DNA from 2 places in the Arthrobacter sp. 05L45_2 genome. Region 1 is predicted to be linked to the other one. Evidence: riboswitches for the same ligand, from Rfam matches in the RefSeq annotation. Region 1 holds a riboswitch; the other holds the start of a gene.
What was found. Region 1 has a riboswitch for S-adenosylmethionine ahead of metX (homoserine O-acetyltransferase MetX). Riboswitches for the same ligand answer to the same signal wherever they lie in the genome.

Region 1 (9,065 bases):
CCACCCGGAGCACCGGCGACTTCGACCTCACCCGGCTGGCGCTGGGCCGCGTCGCCGAAGCCGTCGCCCAGGGCACCACCTACCTCGAGACCAAAACCGGGTATGGCCTGGACGCGGACAACGAGGCCCGCAGCGCCCGGATCGCCTCGACCGTCGCGGACGAGGTGACGTACCTGGGCGCGCACCTGGTCCCGGACGGGATGGACGCGGACGAGTACACGGACCTGGTCTGCGGTCCCATGCTTGCCGCGGTCCGGCCGTACGTGCGCTGGGCCGACGTCTTTTGCGAGCAGGGTGCCTTCACCGAGGAGCAGTCCCGTCGGGTCCTCCAAGCCGCCCGGGAAGCCGGGCTCGGCCTGCGGGTACACGGCAACCAGCTCGGCGAGGGCCCGGGGGTGCGCCTGGCGGTCGAGTTCGGGGCCTCGAGTGTGGACCACGTGAACTACCTCTCCGGAACGGACATCGACGCCCTGGCCGGCAGCTGGTCCGGCTGGGACCCGGCTGCCGGCGCCGGCCGCCGCGGCACCGTCGCAACCTGCCTGCCGGCCTGCGACCTGTCCACCCGGCAGCCGCTGGCCCCCGGACGGGAACTGCTCGACGCCGGGGTCCAGCTGGCCCTCGCCTCCAACTGCAACCCCGGAACGTCATACACGAGCTCAATGGCATTTTGCGTGACCACCGCCGTGTTGCAGATGCGGCTCAGCGTGCACGAGGCCGTCCGGGCGGCCACCTACGGCGGGGCGCTGGCCCTGGGCCGGGAGTCCGGAAACGACGCCGACGGCCAGCGTGCGGTCGGTTCCCTCGCGGTCGGGCACCGGGCAGACCTGCACCTGCTCAACGCCCCCTCCGCCACCCACCTGGCCTACCGGCCGGGCATGCCGCTCACCCACGCGGTCTGGCGAGCCGGAGTCCGCGCCCGCTGACGCACCAGCACACAGGAGGCACCCCATGGCCGGGTTCGCGAGGGAGCTGGGCATCATGCTCGATCTGCTGCGGGCCACCCGCGGCGGACCGCAAGCGCTGGCCCGGCGCCGCGACACCCGGCTCAACGCCCTGGTCCGGCACGCCAGGACGTGCTCGCCGTACTACCGGGAGCTGTACCGCGGCCTCCCGGCCGGGGACGCCGCACTTGGTGACCTGCCACCGGTCACCAAGCAGCAGCTGATGTCCCGCTTCGACGACTGGGTGACCGACCCCGCCATCACCCGGGCCGGCCTGGAAGCCTTCGTCGCCGATCCGGCCCTGGTGGGCAGCCTCTACCGCGGTCAGTACCTGGCCTGCACCAGCTCGGGAACCACCGGACACCCGGGACTGTTTGTGCACGACCCCGCGGCCGTAGCGTGTTACCGGGCGCAGGGCGTCCGCGCGCTGGCGAGCACCGCGGGCCGTCGCGGCCTCCTCCCGCTGCTGCTCCGGGTGCTGCGCCGCGGCGTCCGCACCGCCGTCGTAGTGGGTACCGGCGGCCATTTCGCCGGCGCCGTCTGGCTGGAGGCCGAACGCCGCCGCAGCCGGGGCCGACGCCGGGCCTTCCGCCTGTTCCCGGTGCAGCAGCCGCTGCAGCAACTGGTACAGTCCCTCAACGACTTCAACCCCGCCCTCCTGGTGGGCTACCCCAGTGCCCTGGAACTGCTCGCCGCGGAACAGGACGCCGGCCGGCTGCGCATTAATCCGGTCCTCGTGGAGTTCAGCGGGGAGTCCGCCGGGGAGCCGGAGCGGCTGGCCGCGTCGCTGGGTGCCCGGGTCCACAACGTCTATGCCGCCTCCGAATTCAGCCCCATCGCGCTGGACTGTCCCGCCGGCTGGCTGCATGTCAACAGCGACTGGGTGATCCTGGAACCGGTGGACAGAGACTACCGGCCCACGCCGCCGGGGGAGGCCTCCCACACGGTGCTGCTGACCAACCTCGCCAACCGCGTCCAGCCGCTGATCCGCTACGACCTCGGCGACTCGGTGGTCGCCAGGCCCGGCCCCTGCAGCTGCGGCAACCCGCTGCCCGCCATCCGGGTGGCCGGCCGGCGCGACGACGTCCTGCACTTCGCGGATGCCGGCGGCCGCACGGTCAGCGTCCTGCCGCTGGCCATCACCACCCCTATCGATGATGCCCCGGGTGTGCACCGCTGCCAGCTGGTGCAGACCGGTCCGGAGTCCCTCCGGGTGCGGCTGCTGCTCGAACCGGGTGCCGCGCCGGAGCCGGTGTGGCAGGATGTCACGGCGAAGCTTGCCGCGTTCCTGGCTGGCCAGGGCCTGCCCGACGTGGCGCTGGTCCAGGCGGACGAGCCGCCGGAGCAGCACGGGCCAAGCGGAAAGTTCCACCAGGTCATCGGGCTGAAAACCGCCGTCGTGCCTAAAAGACCATCGGGGGAGCGTCCAGCACGGTCTCATCCACCCGGCGGTCCTCCCACTGGCTGAACGGCTTGTCGAGCTCGTACTTGCCCGCCCCGGTGCGCAGCAGGGTCCTGATCTCGGCGTTGTCCGGGTTGTTCAAGGACTCGAAGTACTCCACTGACCAGTGGAACCAGCGCATGCAGAACAGCCGCATGGTCAGGCCGTGGGTGACGAACAGGGCGTTCGGCGCGTACGTGGGCTTGGACCAGTGCCGGTACAGCGTCTCCATGAACGAGGAGATCCGGTCGTAGACGTCCGAGCCGGATTCACCCTCCCGGAACCGGTAGAAGAAGTGCCCGTACGCGTTGCGGAGCTCTTTCTGGTCCTCGATGTCGCCGGCGATCTGGAAGTTGGCCCAGTCCTGCTCCCGCAGCCGCGGCTCCTCGATCACGCGTTCCACCAGGGAACCGAGGCGCAGCGCCTCCAGGGTCTGGTAGGCCCGCAGGTAGGGGGAGACGTAGACGCAGACCTTCTGCCCGTCCAGCTGGTGCCGCAGCTGCCCGCCCGCAGCCACTGCCTGCTCCACGCCGAGCTCGGTCAGCGGGATCCGGTAATCGGGCACCCGGTTATAGATCGAGGTGTCGGCGTTGGCGGCAGACTGGCCATGCCGGATCATGATGATTTTCCCGGGCGCACTCACAGGCCTAGCATAGGCGCGTGCAGCCAACTCCCGGCAACGGCAGGCAAGATAGGAGCATGTTGGTTCCCTCCCGCCGCCGGCTGCGGCTCGAAGTCTGGATTGTCCTGGGCCTGTCCCTGGGGCAGTCGGCGGTGTACTCGGTGGTGCAGCTGCTGGACAAGCTGACCCGGGCGCCGCTGGCCCAGGGCACATCCACGCTGAACCGGTCGCAGAGCAGCCGGGAATATTTCGACCTCACGTATCAGCTCCTGGACATCATCTTCGCCCTGGTGCCGGTTGCCCTGGTGATCTATTTCCTGACCGAGCTCCGGCCAACGGTCGCGGCCGCCGGGGCCGGGAGCACCGGCACGTCGGCGTTCCGGAAGCTGGGCTTCAATTTCGCCCGCCCGGGCAAGGACCTGCTGCACGGCATCGGGCTCTTCGCCCTCATCGGCGTCCCGTCGCTGGGGCTCTACGCCGCCGGCCGGGCTTTGGGCATTACGACGGCGATCATCCCCAGCGCGCTCGACTCCTACTGGTGGACCGTGCCGGTCCTGATCCTCTCCGCGATCCGGCACGGCATCGTGGAGGAAGTGATTGTGGTGGGGTACCTGCTGGACCGGTTCGGAAAGTTCGGCTGGAGTATGCCGCTGGCCATCTTCGCCAGCTCCATGCTCCGCGGCAGCTACCACCTGTACCAGGGCTTCGGCCCCTTCATTGGCAACGCGGTCATGGGCGTCATATTCGCCCTCATCTACACGCGGACACGGCGGGTAATGCCGCTCGTGATCGCCCACGCGCTGCTCGACATCGTCGCATTCGTCGGGTTCAGCCTCTTCGGGAAAGCCATCGGCCTGGGCTGAGTCAGCAGGGTCACCCCGCCGGGGTTCCGGCCTGTGGGCGGAAAATGTCTTATTTCGACACAGGACTCATCAGGACAGGGCCCCAGTCCGTAACATTGGAGCTATTCCAGGCTTCGGCTTGCTAAATACGCTGCAAAGGACTAGGTCATCTTGTCGCTTGAATCATTGCCCATTTTGGATTTCTCGCTTCTGGCTGCGGGCCCCGAAGAGGCCGCACGGTTCCGGAACGATTTGCGCGATGCCATGCGCGAGGTCGGCTTCATCTACCTCTCCGGCCACGGCGTCCCCCAGGAACTCACCGATGCCATGCTGGACGTCTCCCGGCGCTTCTTTGCCCTCCCCGAGGACCAGAAGCTCGCCATCGAGAACGTCCACAGCCCGCAGTTCCGCGGCTACACCCGCGTGGGCGGCGAGATCACCGACGGCGCCGTCGACTGGCGCGAGCAGATCGACATCGGCGTTGAGCGCGACGCCGTGGAGCCCGGGCCCGGCGTCGCCGACTACTGGCGGCTGGAGGGGCCCAACCTGTGGCCCGACGGACTGCCCGACATGCAGGAGGTTGTGACCGAATGGACCGATCGCCTGAGTGAAATTTCGCTTTCCCTGCTCCGGGCCCTCGCCGTCTCGCTCGGAGCGCCCGAGGACACCTTCGACGCCGCATTTGCCGCGCGGGCCTTCCCGCTGCTGAAGATAGTGCGGTACCCGGGGGAGTCCGATCCGGAGCCCAAGCAGGGTGTGGGATCCCACCGCGACGGCGGGGTCCTGACCCTGCTCCTGGTCGAGCCCGGGAAGGGCGGCCTGCAGGTCGAATACCAGGGCAGATGGATCGACGCGCCCCAGGTGCCCGGCACGTTCGTCGTCAACATCGGCGAGATGCTCGAGCTGGCCACCAACGGGTACCTCAAGGCCACGCTGCACCGGGTGATTTCGCCCCTGCGCGGCACCGACCGGATCTCCCTGCCGTTCTTCTATAACCCGGCCCTGGACGCCACCATGCCCCGGCTGGCCGTCAGCCCGGAATTCCAGGCCCAGGCCCGCGGACTGTCCGTGGACCCCACCAACAGTCCGATCCTGGAGACCTATGGTGACAACGCCCTCCGCTACCGGCTGCGGGCACACCCCAACGTGGTGGAAGTGCACCACCCGGACCTGCTGAAGGCCTGAGACGGGACCAGCAGACGGGACCAGCGGCTTAAAGGAATTCGGCCGCCGGCGGTGGGTGGCATCATTGGCACCCGCTGCTGGCGGCCGAAGTGTAGGGGAAACCGTCAGATAGTGACGGCGCCGGAATCCGTTTCGAACGTGACGGAGAGGATCCCAGGCGTCCCGTGCGGGGCCAGCCAGTTCACGTCCACGTCCTCCAGCGGCTTGCCCACCGGTTCACCCAGCCACTCGGTGACCCGCTCGGCCGAACCCGCGATGGTGAGCGCAGACATCTTGACGCTGCTCTCGTAGGCGTTGGACGGGTGCAGCGCGGGATCGCCTTCCCACTTGAGCATGTAGGGCACCTGCGGGTCGGCGATCAGGCCGAGGATGCCGATCTGCTTCCAGACCAGTTCCCGTCCGTCAGGGAACTTGCGGTTGCCGTTGACGGCCGCGCGGCCCAGGCGTTCCTCGAACGGGCCGAGGTCGTCGACCTCGACGCACCAGCCCATCCAGCCCCCGCCGGCCGCCGAGCGTGCCCGGACGGCCTGGCCGAAGGGTGCCTTGTCCGACGCCGGGTGGTCCAGGACCTCCACGACCTCAAGGTACTTGTGCCCGGCGAGCGGAATGATCATGTTGCGGGTCCCGAACCGGGGGTGGACTCCGCCCTTGACGGCCTCGACCCCAAGGGCCGAAGCGATACGTTCGGTGGTGGCAGCCAGGCCATCCTGTTCACAGGCGTAAGAGACGTGATCCATGCGCATGCCATCATCTTGGCACTTTGTGATGGAGCTCTCAGCTTAGGGTGTCCTAACCCAGGTGGGATGTCCTTTTCCGAGCCCTGCGCACGCCGTCGTTCTTCATTTTCGTCACAAACCTATCCTGCCGCCGGGACCGCTTCCTAGACTGAATCCAGGTCATGAGCGCCAGCATCAAGCCCCGGCTTGCTGGCCGGCAACCCTCCAAACGCGGCGGGGTGCCCCGGGTGAAGACCTGGCCCACCGGCGCCCGCCGGCGGGCAAGCGCGGCTGCCAGCGCCGTCCCGGCCCCGAGGCCGGAGTCGGGCTGCGCCCGTAACAAGGAGCACTCCGATGTCCAACGCCTGGTCCTTTGAAACCCGCCAGATCCACGCCGGCCAGGAGCCGGACGCTGCCACCGGCGCCCGGTCACTGCCTATCTACCAGACGACGTCGTTCGTCTTCCCCAGCGCCGAAAGCGCCGCCAACCGCTTCGCGCTCGCCGAACTCGCGCCCATCTACACCCGGATCGGGAACCCCACCCAGGACGCCGTCGAACAGCGGGTGGCCAGCCTGGAAGGCGGCCTTGGGGCGCTCCTGCTCAGTTCCGGCCAGGCCGCCGAGACCTTCGCGATCCTCAACATCGCCGAGGCAGGCGACCACGTGGTGGCCAGTCCCAGCCTGTACGGCGGAACTTACAACCTGCTGGCCCACTCGCTGAAGAAGTTCGGCATCGAAGTAACCTTCGTCGAGGACCCCGACAATCTGGACCAGTGGCGGGACGCCGTGCGGCCGAATACCAAACTGTTCTTCGGCGAGGTGGTCTCCAACCCCCGCCAGGACGTGCTGGACATCGAGGGTATCGCGGACGTGGCCCACCAGGCCGGCGTCCCGCTGATCGTGGACAACACGCTTTCCACGCCGTACCTGATCCGTCCGATCGAATGGGGTGCCGACATTGTGGTCCACTCGGCCACCAAGTACCTCGGCGGTCACGGTGCGGCGATCGCTGGCGTGATCGTCGACTCCGGCAACTTCGACTTCGGCAAGGACCCGGACCGCTATCCGGGCTTCAACACCCCGGATCCCACTTACAACGGCCTCGTCTACGCCCGGGACCTGGGGGCGGACGGGGCACTGGGCGCGAACCTGTCCTATATCCTCAAGGCCCGCGTCCAGCTGCTGCGCGATCTCGGCTCCGCCGTCTCGCCGTTCAACGCCTTCCTGATCGCCCAGGGCATCGAAACCCTGAGCCTGCGCGTGGAGCGGCATGTCGCCAACGCCACCCGCGTGGCCGAATGGCTGGAGGCCAGGGACGACGTCGAATCCGTCGCCTACGCCGGGCTGCCGTCCAGCCCCTGGTTCGAGCGCGGCCGCAAGTACGGGCCGAAGGGAACCGGCGCCGTCGTRGCCTTCAACCTCGCCGGGGGAGCGGAGGCCGGCAAGCGGTTCGTCGATGCCCTGGAACTGCACTCCCACGTGGCGAACATCGGTGACGTGCGTTCCCTGGTCATCCACCCGGCGTCGACCACCCACAGCCAGCTCTCGCCGGAGCAGCAGGCGGTGGCCGGCGTCAATCCCGGGCTGGTCCGGCTCTCGGTGGGCCTCGAGCACATCGACGACATCCTCGCCGACCTCGACGCCGGTTTCCGGGCCGCGAAGGACGCCTGAGGGGCGGCGGCGCCGGGGTCTGGCTGTCACACAGCCGTCACAATCTTCGCGCTGGCGCCGCCGGCTTTCGTAGAATCAAGGCAGGTCATGAGTGCCAGTGACAGCCCCGGCTTGCTGGCCGGCAACRCTCCTTCTGCGGCGGGGTGCCCCGGGTGAAGACCTGGCCTGCCGGTCAGCTGACGGCGGGCAAGCGCGAAGTTAGGTCCTCACATGACGATTGCCGTCACCCGCACGAGTGTACCCGAAAACCAATCCTCCGCCAGCGCTGTACCGGCCGGCGCTGACCCGGATGGCACTGTCCCGGATGGCACTGTGCAGCTCGTGCAGGTGGGGTCGCTGGTCCTTGAATCCGGGGCCACCCTTCCCGACGTCACCCTCGCCTACGAATCGTGGGGGACGCTCAATGCGGACGCATCCAATGCGGTGCTGATCCAGCACGCCCTCACCGGCGACACCCATGTCACCCGCGGCGCCGGGGCCGAACCGGGGTGGTGGGAGCAGCTGGCCGGCCCCGGGGCGCCGGTGGACACGGACAAGTACTTCGTCGTCTCCATCAACATCCTCGGCGGCTGCTACGGCTCCACCGGGCCCTCCACCGCCGCGCCGGACGGGCGGCCCTGGGGCTCGCGGTTTCCGCTGGTCACCCTCCGGGACAGCACAGCGGCCGAGGCCCGGCTCGCCGACGCTCTCGGGATCGACAGCTGGTACGCCGTGCTGGGCGGTTCGCTCGGCGGTGCCAGGGCACTCGAATGGGCGGTCAGCTACCCGGAACGGGTGCGTCGGTGCGCCGTGATTTCCGTCGGTGCCAGCAGCACCGCCGAGCAGATCGCTTTCGCTCAGGCCCAGACCCTGGCCATCCGGCAGGACCCCAACTTCAAGGGCGGGGACTACTACGGCGGTCCGGAGCCCGACGCCGGCCTGGCGCTGGCCCGGCGGATCGCGCACATCACCTACCGCTCCGCGGCCGAGCTCGACGGGCGCTTCGGGCGGAACGCCCAGGCCGCCGAGGCCCCGCTCGGCGCAGGGTCGCTGGCTGGCCGCGGCCGCTACCAGGTTGAGAGCTACCTGGACCACCAGGGCAACAAGCTGGTGCGCCGCTTCGACGCCAACAGCTATATCGCCATCACGGAGGCGCTGATGAGCCACGACGTCACCCGCGGCCGGGGAAGCCTGGAGCAGGCCGTTTCCCGCGCCACGGCAGCCTTCTTCGTGGCCGCCGTGGACTCGGACCGGCTGTACTTCCCGGCCCAGTCCCGGGAACTCGCCGAGGCCCTGCCGGGGGACGTGCCGCTGCATGTCATCGAGGCCCCGATCGGCCACGACGGCTTCCTGACCGAGATCGGCCAGCTCGGGGACCGGCTCCGGAGCGACTTCTTCGCGTAGCCCACCCTTCAGCGTGTGCATTTTTGCAGACGCCCTCTGCGCGATTAGTTGTTGAGCCTGCCGCGTTCCGGGACCATACTCGTGGAGAATGACGCCGTGTGTCCCAACTCACACACGCGTTGTCAACTTAATGGTCCACAGGGTGTCGAAGATGACGCCGAAGGAGTTCGCATGAGTACGGAAAACGCCGCCGCACGGCGCGCAGAGGAACCGGACGTCAAGACGTCCGGGCTAAAGAAGGTCGTCACCGCCTCAATGGCAGGG
Region 2 (4,050 bases), on a different contig from region 1:
GCCGGTGTACCCAGGGCACGGAGGTGTCGAGCTGGTTCCAGATCAGGCCGAGGACCCCGTGCGGGCGCAGGATCCGCGCGGCCTCGGTGCTGGCCAGCAGGGGATCGCACCAGTGCCAGGCCTGGGCCACGGTGACGAGGTCGAAGGCGTCCGCCGGCAAGCCGGTACGTTCGGCGGTTCCCTCGACGGCGGCGACTCCGGGCAATGATGCGCGCAGTTGTTCCAGCATGTCCGTTGACGGGTCGATGGCCACGGTCCGGAGGCCGCGCCGGACCAGCAGCGCCGTGAACTTGCCCGTCCCGGCGCCGAGGTCGGCGGCGTCGCTGGCTCCGGCGGGTATCAGCCAGTCGGCGGAATCAGCAGGGTAGCCGGGCCGCACCCGGTCGTAGTGTTCCCCGCCGTCCCGGAAGCTTTGGCCGAGCTCCTGCCGCCGCTGGTGCTGCAGTTTTGGGCCCCCGCGTGCCACGTGTCGTCTCCTCCGGCAGCTCGAATTTGGTACCTACCGAATTTACCGCACGCGGGGGCCCGGCGCTTGTGGCCGGCGCTGGTGTCAGTCCAGCGTGCAGGGCGCCGCGCCGGCCGTGCCCGGGGTGTTGGGTGCCCAGTGCGGATAGCTGCGGGTGTCGTTGGCCGGAACCCAGCGGCCCGCGTCCACCACGTAGTCCCAGCCGAGCCCGTTGCGCCGGAGCTCCTGCAGCCCGGCCAGGAGCCGCTGGGCGTCGTCGAGGCGGGACCCGAGGCCAAAACTGGCACGGAGTGACCCGGCCGGCAGGCCCAGCCGTTTCAGCAGCGGGTGGGCGCAGAACCGGCCGTCGCGCAGGCCGATGCCATGCTCCGCTGAGAGGTAGGCGGCGACCAGGCCGGCGTCGTACCCGGCCACGGAGAAGTTGACCACGCCGATCGTCCCGGGCCCGTTACCGGCGGCGGTGTCCTCGAAAATGTGGTGGACGCTCACGCCGTCGATCCGTTGCAGTCCCTCCACCAGGAAGGACCGGATGGCGTCTTCGTGGGCGTGCCACTGCGCGTCGTCGAGCGCCTCGATGACCTGGCTGGCCCGGGCCAGGGCAGCGGCCCCCAGCACGTTCGGGGAGCCGCCCTCGTGGCGCGCCGGTCCCGTGGTCCAGCTGACGGAGTCGAGCCTCGCGTCCCGCACGGCGCCGCCTCCGGCCAGGTGCGGGGTTCCGGCGTCGAGCCAGTCCGGGCGGCCCACCAGCACCCCGGCGCCGAACGGGGCGTAGAGCTTGTGGCCGGAGAACGCGAGGTAGTCGACGTCGTCCGCGCTGATGTTGATCCTGCGGTGCGGGGCCAGTTGGGCGGCGTCGACGGCGATCCGGGCGCCGAACTCGTGCGCCAGGGCGGCGAGCTCGCCGATGGGCAGGATCTCGCCGGTGACGTTGGACGCGCCGGTGACGGCGAGCAGGCTCACCCCGCCGCGGGCGAGTTCCTGGCGGAGCCGCGCCACGGTGCCGGCCAGGGTGGGGGCCGCGACCACACTGCGGTGCGGGACGTTCTGCCAGGGCAGCAGGTTGGCGTGGTGTTCGATGTCGAGGTAGAGCACCTCGCCCGTAGGGCGTCCGTCAACCGCCGGGAGGCAACCGGCCAGGAGATTCAGGGAGTCGGTGGTGTTCCGGGTGAAGATCACCGAGTCGTCCGCACGGCCGCCCACAAAGCCTCGGACAATGTTCCGGGCGTTTTCGTAGACCGAGGTGCTGAGCTGCGAGGCGTAGCCTGCGCCGCGGTGGACGCTGGCGTAGTACGGCAGGATCTCGTTGAGGTAGGCGGAGACCACGGACAGGGCCGGCGCCGATGCGCCGTAGTCCAGGTTGGCGTAGCGGACGTGGCCGCCCTGAATCAGCGGCGCTTGGATTTCGGCGCCGGACACGGCGGACAGCGGCCTGCGGGCGGCGTTGAACCGTGTGTCGGCCGGCTCCTGGGCGCCGGCGGAAGAGGTGGGGTGGGTGGAAATGGTGGCAGTCGTCATGGGACCTCGCTTGAAAGGACCCCGCTCACAGGGGATCCGCGCTTGCCGGGTCCGCTCCGGACCGGCCAGGTCGTCACCCGGGGCACCCCGCCGCGAATGGAGGGTTGCCGGCCAGCAAACCGGGGTTTAGCGCTGGCACTCGTGACCTGGTTCGAGCCTAGGACATGGCGTGCCGCCCGGGAAAGGGAGGTCCGGAATGTGAAGCGTTGTGTTACGGCTGCCTGCCGCGGAGCGGGCTAGAGGAGGTCGTCGAGGCCGGGGTTAAGGCGCTTGAGGACTTCCGAATGCAGGATGGAGTTCGTTGCGAGCGCGTTCCCGCCGAACGGGCCATCCTCGCCTTCGAGGGAGGTGAATCGCCCGCCGGCCTCGGTCACGATCGGGACCAGCGCCGCCATGTCGTAAAGGTTGAGCTCGGGTTCGCAGGCGATGTCCACGGCACCCTCGGCCACCAGGCAGTAAGACCAGAAGTCGCCGTATGCGCGGGTGCGCCAGACTTCCTCGGTGAGGCCGAGGAATTCGTCGAGATTGCCGCGCTGCTTCCAGCCGCCCAGGCTCGAGTAGGACAGCGAGGCGTCTTCGAGGCGCGAGACGTTGGAGACTTTAAGCCGGGTGGCGGCGGCCAGGGACCGGCCCATGTAGGCGCCGGCGCCCTTGGCAGCCCACCAGCGCTTGCCCAGGGCCGGGGCGCTGACGACGCCGACCACCGGCTCGCCCTCGTCCACGAGGGCGATCAGGGTGGCCCAGACGGGGACGCCGCGGACGAAGTTCTTGGTTCCGTCGATGGGGTCGATGATCCAGCGGCGGGAGCCGTGGCCGGAGCTGCCGAACTCCTCGCCCAGGACCGCGTCGCGCGGCCGGGAGCGGGACAGCTGGCCGCGGATGGCTTCCTCGGCGGACTTGTCGGCGTCAGTGACGGGGGTGAGGTCCGGCTTCGTTTCGATCCGAAGGTCGAGCGCCTTGAAGCGGCTCATGGTCTGGGAATCTACGGAATCTGCCAGTACATGGGCGAGGCGCAGGTCATCGTTGTAGCTCGAAGCGGGTTGGCTCATGCCTCCAAGCTACCGTCAAAAAGCTCCCGGGACCGGGAGGCCACGTCGCTGCCGGCCGGGCGGACCCTGTTAGGAGACGCTGCCCAGCTCCTTGGTTTCCTGTGCTTCCATGCGCGGATCCGTGCCGAGGAGCCGGCGCAGGGAGGCAAGGCGCGCAGGGCCGGACGGTCCGGCGTGGCCGCCCTGCACCCAGGCGTCCACGCCGCAGTTAACGGCGGTGGCGTCGTGCTTGCAGCCCCGTTCGCAGTCCGCGGTGCCCGGCTCCAGGTCGGGGAACGAACGCAGGATCCGGTCCGGGTCCACGTGGGCCAGGCCGAAGGAACGGATGCCGGGGGTGTCGATGATCCAGCTGCCGGCGGGCGCGTCGTTGACCTTCAGCGCCAGGGCGGAGGAGGAGGTGTGGCGGCCGCGTCCGGTCACGGCGTTGACGCCGCCGGTGGCACGTTCGGCCCCTGTGAGCGCGTTGACCATGGTGGATTTGCCGACGCCGGAATGGCCCAGCATGACGGTGACCTTGCCGTCGAGGTACCCGCGCAGCTGCGAGACCGCGTTCTTGTCCAGCCGGGCGGACAGGCCGTCGTCCGAGCGGGCGTCGATGCCCGAGGCGGCCGAGTCGGCCGTCTTGGAAATGATGACGGGGAAGTCGAGGTGCTGATAGTTGGCGAGCAGCTCGGCGGGGTCCTTGACGTCCGCTTTGGTGACCAGGAGCAGCGGTTCGATGCCGGCGTCGTAGGCCGCCACGAGGGCACGGTCGATGAACCCGGTGCGGGGCTCCGGGTTGGCGGCGGCGACCACCACCACCAGCTGGTCGGCATTGGCGACGACGGCGCGTTCGATTGGGTCCGTGTCGTCGGCGCTGCGCCGCAGCAGGGTCCGGCGGTCCTGGATTTTGACCAGGCGGGCCAGCGTGTCGGCCTCACCGCTGACGTCACCGACCAGGGAGACGAAGTCGCCGGCCACCACGGGATTGCGGCGCAGTTCCCGGGCCCGGGCGGCAATGATCTTCCGTTCGCCGCTGCT

Region 2: it holds a riboswitch for S-adenosylmethionine, as region 1 does, so the genes downstream of both, AC1DHD_RS00075 (aminotransferase class V-fold PLP-dependent enzyme) here and metX (homoserine O-acetyltransferase MetX) in region 1, are expected to answer to the same signal.

What each region holds. Positions count from the first base shown of each region.
Region 1 covers NZ_JBFTNO010000028.1:5,337-14,401, forward strand. Annotated here, with positions in the region: gene hutI (imidazolonepropionase) at 1-923, shown strand, start outside; gene AC1DHD_RS04015 (phenylacetate--CoA ligase family protein) at 949-2,409, shown strand; gene AC1DHD_RS04020 (histidine phosphatase family protein) at 2,345-3,001, opposite strand; gene AC1DHD_RS04025 (CPBP family intramembrane glutamic endopeptidase) at 3,082-3,867, shown strand; gene AC1DHD_RS04030 (isopenicillin N synthase family dioxygenase) at 4,018-5,031, shown strand; gene AC1DHD_RS04035 (VOC family protein) at 5,136-5,774, opposite strand; SAM riboswitch class IV at 5,926-6,041, shown strand; gene AC1DHD_RS04040 (bifunctional o-acetylhomoserine/o-acetylserine sulfhydrylase) at 6,102-7,418, shown strand; SAM riboswitch class IV at 7,502-7,617, shown strand; gene metX (homoserine O-acetyltransferase MetX) at 7,629-8,801, shown strand; gene AC1DHD_RS04050 (MFS transporter) at 8,973-9,065, shown strand, end outside.
Region 2 covers NZ_JBFTNO010000001.1:10,576-14,625, forward strand. Annotated here, with positions in the region: gene AC1DHD_RS00070 (class I SAM-dependent methyltransferase) at 1-466, opposite strand, end outside; gene AC1DHD_RS00075 (aminotransferase class V-fold PLP-dependent enzyme) at 551-1,981, opposite strand; SAM riboswitch class IV at 2,015-2,128, opposite strand; gene hisN (histidinol-phosphatase) at 2,218-3,030, opposite strand; gene rsgA (ribosome small subunit-dependent GTPase A) at 3,100-4,050, opposite strand, start outside.